Regions from separate parts of the Marinomonas sp. FW-1 genome, predicted to be linked through region 2. Evidence: predicted binding sites of a transcription regulator. Region 2 holds the regulator's gene; the other holds the start of a gene.

Region 1 (3,394 bases), 310 kb from region 2:
GCTATTCACCCTCAAAAAAGTCTATTTTTTAGCATATAATGCTCATATTAAATCAATAAATTATGAAGTATGCCAATATGGACAAAACAGATCTAGATATTCTTTCCCACCTACAATCGGATGGCCGTTTAACCAACGTCGCCCTAGCGGAAGAAATACACTTATCCCCTTCTCCGTGTTTACGCCGCGTTAAACACTTAGAAGATTCGGGTGTGATAGAAGGTTATCACGCCCGCATTGACCGACAAAAAGCGGGCTTTTCCATGACAGTATTTGTCGAAGTACGCTTAAAAAGCCATGCGGGAGACAAACACATCGTCTTTGAACAAGCGATCTTAGAAATGGAAGACATCATCAGCGCCCATCTGGTGTCCGGTATCGCGGACTATCGCTTAGAAGTCGTAGCAAGAGACTTACAGGATTACGAGCGCATCTTAAAGGCTTTGCAGTCACTGCCTCATGTCAAAGACATTCAGAGCCATTTTGCTATTCGCTCAGTAAAAACAGCGGCACCACTGCCGTTGAACAGGGTGTCTTAATAAGCAAGGGAAAGGCTTTGTTTAATAGCCTGTTTTTAGTATGTTAAGGGGCTATATACCCTAGAGAATGAGTCAATGTCATTGAAGCATTACCGCCATCTGCAAGAACATTTCCACAGCCTGATTCGCAATAAGGTGCTGGAAGCGGGCAGTAAGTTACCCTCCGAACGAGAAATTGGTGAGCAATTCAAACTCACCCGAGTCACAGTGCGCCAAGCACTGCAAAGCCTCGAAATGGAAGGTATGGTTTATCGCCAAAATCGCCGTGGCTGGTTTGTTTCCCCACCAGCCGTAGTGTATGACCCAGCCGCCCACCTGAGCTTCAATATTTTCGTCACCGAGCAAGGCTATACGCCTCATACGGAAAGGCTGCAGCAAACACTGGTCGCAGCCGATCCAGAAGTGGCAACCAAAATGAACTTAGCCGTCGGCACACCTGTCCTCTTCTTGCACCGTCGACGCTATATTGATAATCGCCCTGTATTGATCGAGAAAATGTACATCAATACCACGCTATTACCTGGCATCGAGGAGGAAGACCTAACTCAGTCTCTCAGTCAACTGCTAGCTCGCAAGTACCAGATGTCTTATCGTGATATGGATTTATCTTTCAAGGCCACCTCTTTGCCTGAAGAAGCCACCAGCGCACTGGGCATTACCGCAGGGCAATCTGGCCTAAACATTGAACGCATCAATTATACTCAAGACAAACAAGTGCTGGAAATCGACTACGAATACTGGCGCCATGACGCCGTCACTATCCAAATAGCCATTCGCGACTAACCCCTTCTCCAATTCCTGTCTTTTTTTCGCACTTTAAAACATCGCTAAGGACAGCATCGTTTTACTTTTTAACATCTGTCATCAAGATGCAACATTTCATCATTATTGTTTTCAACACCAACTGGTATATACCAGATTAACTTTTGCATTCTGACTGCCCACGGAGAGTTGAAATGAACAAGAAGACCCTTGCTAAATGCTTTACCACGTTTGCAGGTTTCGCTGCTCTTTCTATGACAAGCGTCCATGCCGCACAAACGGAATTAACGGTTTACACTGCCATCGAAGCGGAAGACCTAAAAAAATACGCAGCGCGTTTCAACGAAGATCATCCAGAAATCAAGATTAACTGGGTACGTGACTCAACTGGGATCGTCACCGCCAAGCTATTGGCAGAAAAAGACAACCCACAGGCCGATGTAGTTTGGGGCTTAGCGGCGACCAGCCTAATGCTGCTTGATGGTGAAAATATGCTGCAAAGCTACAAGCCAAAAGGTTATGACAAGCTTTCGCCTAAATTCAAAGACCGTTCCGAAGAGCCAGTTTGGACTGGCATGGACGCGTGGATGGCGGCCGTTTGTTATAACACCGTCGAAGCCGAAAAGTTGGGCTTACCAAAACCAACCTCTTGGCAAGATCTGACTAAGCCTATCTACAAAGATCACATCATCATGCCCAACCCGAACTCGTCTGGTACAGGCTATCTAGATGTGAGCAGCTGGTTACAACTGTTTGGCGAAAAAGACGGCTGGGCATTCATGGACGGCTTACACCAGAACATCAATCGCTACACTCACTCTGGCTCTAAGCCTTGTAAACTAGCGGCCTCTGGTGAAATCCCAATTGGTATTTCTTTCGCCTTCCGTGCCGCTAAATCGAAAAAGTCAGGCGCGCCACTCGACATTGTTTTCCCAACCGAAGGTCTTGGCTGGGATATGGAAGCAACCTCAATCGTGAAAGGCACAGACAAGCTGAAAGCAGCCCAAACACTGGTTGACTGGACTGTGTCTAAGAAAGCCAACGAAATGTACAACGAAGGATATGCCGTTGTAGCCATGCCGGGTGTTGCCAAACCAGTCGAATTCTTTCCAGCCAATGCGGAAGAACTGATGATTGATAACGATTTTGCTTGGTCTGCTCAAAACCGCGATAAGATTTTAGCGCAATGGCAACAACGCTTTGATAGCAAGAGTGAATCCAAATAACACAACAAAGCGGTAATTTCTATTGCACAACAAGCAGTGCTGACTGGCTTCAGCGCTGCTTTTTCATAGGATGAGAGAACAAGTCATGTCAAATAAAACCTACTTAACACTCGAAAATGTCCAGCAATTTTTCGGTTCTTATCAAGCGCTACAGGACATCTCACTGAGTATTGCCGAAGGCGAATTTGTCTGCTTTCTAGGGCCTTCTGGCTGTGGGAAAACCAGTTTATTACGAATTATTGCAGGCCTTGATCTACCCACTGGTGGCATGGTTTCCCAAGCAGGCAAAGACATCACTTATTTACCAGTCAAACACCGTGACTTTGGTATTGTTTTCCAGTCCTATGCCCTCTTTCCCAACCTGACCGTGGCAGACAACATTGCCTATGGTTTGGTATCACAACGCATTCCAGCCAGCCAACGTCGAGCACGAGTCAAAGAGTTACTCGCTACCGTAGGATTATCTGGTAGCGAAGAAAAATTCCCAGTGCAGCTGTCTGGCGGTCAACAACAAAGGGTCGCCTTAGCCCGCGCTTTAGCCACATCACCTGGGCTTCTGCTGTTAGACGAACCCTTGTCTGCACTAGACGCTCGAGTACGAGCCCATTTACGCCAAGAAATCAAACAGCTCCAAGAAAAGCTTGGCGTGACTACGATTATGGTAACCCATGATCAGGAAGAAGCTCTGACCATGGCGGACAAAATTGTCGTCATGAATCACGGTGTGATCGAGCAAGTTGGCTCACCACATGAGATTTACGCCAACCCAAAAACCCCCTTTGTGGCTGAGTTTGTTGGCGAAATGAACTTTCTAGAAGCACAAGTCACTCAAAGCGGCCTTCTCAACTCAGGGTCGCTACACCTACG
Region 2 (3,394 bases):
CACGATGTTTATTAAAAGCGATGACATTGTGCCGCAGGTTTTGGGCCAAGCCGTATTGGATTTGGAATTTGGTGGGAAAGTTAATCGGTTGAACTATTATATTCAATCCGTGGCAACCACTGAGAAAAAACACGATTCGACCTTTTTGACGGTAACCTTAAGTTTGATCGACCAAGACAGCGAAAAAGAAACCTTCATTAGTCAGTTGTTTGATAGTTTATAACTCCTCACTTACAGCACCCTCCATCGTTATTATCGCCATTTCCGCTTTTGCGGAAATGGCCTACGAACAAAACTTATTGCTATCTAATGAAACAGCGATGCCTCCTCGCTTTTGGGGCGGGTGGTTCATTTACTTTGTGAAATCTTGGTTTTCGTCTGTTGTAATCGCAATAGCTGCCGTGACGGCATCATTGCGGGTTCGGTTAGCAGGGAAGTGACACGAGAAGGTACTGCCAAGCCCAGGTTGGCTGCGAACCTGTAGCTTGGCTTCATGGTGTAAGAGAACATGCTTCACAATTGCGAGACCTAAGCCTGTGCCGCCTGTTTTGGATCCTCGCCCTTTATCCACCCTAAAAAAGCGCTCAGTAAGTCTTGGAATGTATCTAGGGTCAATGCCGATTCCGCTATCTTGTACCGAAAATACGCCATTAAATTCGCTTGATTCCCACTTAATGGTAATGGCTCCGCCATCGGGTGAATATTTAATAGCGTTGACGACAAGATTCGAAAATGCGCTGTACAGCTCTTTATAGGAACCATATAAATGGGCTTCTTCAGGGATGTGCACAGACAGTGAATGCGAGTCTTTGAGGATAGGTCCCATAGCACTGGTGATAGAGCTTATGATGCTGGATACTTTGTGCCATTGATTTTCTTCACGCTTGTCGTTGCTTTCTAAGCGTGAAAGCAACAACAGATCTTCGATAAGCTGTTCCATACGTTCTGACTGCTCAGACATATTGACGATGCCTTTCTGCATACTCACTGGCAAGCTATCACGAAACATATCGAGGGTTTCTAAATACCCTTTAATTACGGTCAGTGGCGTTTTTAATTCATGGGACGCGTTGGCGACAAAGTCTTTACGCATCTGTTCTAGTAAGTGCAAACGCGTGACATCGCGAACAAAAATTAAGTGATCATTTTTGTCATACAAAGTGGTTTGAATTTCTAAATACACACCGTCTTTGGCGGGAGATTTGATGATTAAAGGCTCTCCGAAACGCTTTTGACTAAAATAACGGAAGAAATCTGGGTTGCGGACAATGTTGGTAATGACTTGGCCACGGTCTGTGTGACGAATTAAGCCAAGGAAATGCCCCGCAGAATTGTTCCACCATTCTAAATTGCCTTGATTGTCTGCCATGATCACGCCTTCTTTTAAGGCCGTGGTCGAGCTTTCAATGCGTGTTAATGCTTGGCGCATGCGACGTTTAGATTTACGTTGTTTTTTCTGCAGACGATAGACTGCATCAAACACATCCCCCCAAATGCCACTGGCTTCTGGGGGCGCTGCACGCCCTGAATACCGTAACCAATTATGGAATTGATAAAGCTGATACAGCTGCCAATACAAAGACGCCAAAACATACAGCAGCAAAACACCTAACAATTGCCCAATAATGAGACCGATGACAACGCAGGCTGCTAACCCTGCTAGCCAACTAAGAATAGTGTTTCGCCAAATGGTTTTCATACGGACCTTTTTGCTGAAAAGCGGTAGCCTGTTCCTCGTACAGTTTGTATCAAGAAATCATGGGTACTACCAATGGCTTTGCGTAAGCGACGGATATGGACGTCTACCGTACGCTCTTCAACGTACACGTTACCACCCCATACCTGATCTAATAATTGTGCTCTAGAATAAGCGCGCTCTTGGTGAGTCATTAAGAATTTGAGCAAACGGTATTCTGTTGGCCCCATTTCCAAAGGGCGACTACCAATGGTGACACGTTGGCTGATTGGGTCAAGCGTTAGACCTTCGATTTCGATCGGTTCATCAACACCCTGTGGTGTTGCGCGACGCAATACGGCTTTTAGACGTGCGACCAGCTCTCTTGGTGAAAAAGGCTTGGTAATATAATCATCGGCACCGACTTCTAAGCCTTGTATTTTATTATCTTCTTCGCCTTTCGCCGTCAGAATAATGACGGGAATTTCAGCCGTGGTTGTATCTTTTTTCAAGCGGCGTGTTAATTCGATACCGCTGCCGCCAGGCATCATCCAATCGACAAGCACTAGGTCTGGTCGATGATCCACAATGATCTCATGGGCTTGCTGGATATTTTCGGCTTCCAAATACTCGTAGCCCGCCATTTCAAGGGCGATGGCTATCATTTCGCGTATGGAAGATTCATCATCAATAATTAATACTTTTTTACCGGTCACAGGATTCATCCTCATCTCAGGAACGGTTTTATTAAAGCGATCAATTGTGACAATTCGGTTACATTGTCACAACTTTGCCACATATTACATTAAATAGCTTAGTACTAGGCCAATAAAGACGCAGTATCCAATGCGGTTATTGTCTAAGAAAGAACGAAAGCAAGCTTGCCTATCGCGCTCTTTTGCTTGTTTAAATTGTTGATAGAACAATCCAACACAGACAACAAGGGACACAAAGTATAACCAATGTAGCCCAGCGAGTAGGCCAATCCAAGTCAATAAAGACAAGGTTAGTCCTTGTAGGCAAACAATGACGAATAAATCATGGCGACCAAACAAAATCGCAGTAGATTTAATACCCACTTTTAGGTCATCCGGACGGTCTGTCATTGCATAATAGGTGTCGTAAGCGATTGTCCAAAAGCAGTTTGCGACAAACAGCATCCATAGCTCGGGATCGGTTAAATCACCTCCCTGAGCGCTGTAGGCCATGGGAATGGCCCATGAAAAGGCTAAGCCAAGAAATAACTGTGGCAGATGTGTGTAGCGTTTCATAAACGGGTACAGAGCAGCCAGACCTAAACCTGCAAACGACAATAGAATCGTTCTTAGGTCAGTAAAGAGAACCAAGATAAAACTCAAAATAGACAAAGCACAGAAGAGGAGAAGTGCTTCTTTTTCAGACACTCGCCCCGACGGTAACGGGCGGTTTTTCGTACGTTCAACATGACCGTCGACCTTCCTATCAGCGTAGTCGTTAATCACACAACCTGCTGAACGCATACTAAAAACACCTAAGACAAAAATAATCACCAGATGCCACTGCGGCATGCCGTCGGCGGCCAGCCATAAAGCCCATAAAGTGGGCCACATGAGTAAAAATGAGCCAATAGGGCGGTTGAATCGTGTTAATTCTGCGTAGTCTTTAAGTTTGTTCATACTATTCCAAACGGTGATTTTAGCTGGTGTATTTCATCAAAAAAAGCTTCATTAACCAATATCC

The links. Region 2 encodes PhoB, which activates phosphate uptake and scavenging genes when phosphate is short. Its sites were predicted from a motif close to TGTCATANNNNTGTCANA; they were not measured.
Region 1: C1X04_RS16670 (putative 2-aminoethylphosphonate ABC transporter substrate-binding protein) is a predicted target of PhoB. The motif match lies at 1,399-1,416, and genes of this name have one in related genera.

The regions. Positions count from the first base shown of each region.
Region 1 covers NZ_CP025987.1:3,583,192-3,586,585, forward strand. The annotation lists gene C1X04_RS16660 (Lrp/AsnC family transcriptional regulator) at 78-539, shown strand; gene C1X04_RS16665 (UTRA domain-containing protein) at 615-1,322, shown strand; gene C1X04_RS16670 (putative 2-aminoethylphosphonate ABC transporter substrate-binding protein) at 1,496-2,527, shown strand; gene C1X04_RS16675 (putative 2-aminoethylphosphonate ABC transporter ATP-binding protein) at 2,613-3,394, shown strand, end outside.
Region 2 covers NZ_CP025987.1:3,893,103-3,896,496, reverse strand. The annotation lists gene C1X04_RS18070 (response regulator) at 1-223, shown strand, start outside; gene phoR (phosphate regulon sensor histidine kinase PhoR) at 353-1,699, opposite strand; gene phoB (phosphate regulon transcriptional regulator PhoB) at 1,696-2,391, opposite strand; gene ubiA (4-hydroxybenzoate octaprenyltransferase) at 2,476-3,330, opposite strand; gene C1X04_RS18050 (chorismate lyase) at 3,327-3,394, opposite strand, start outside.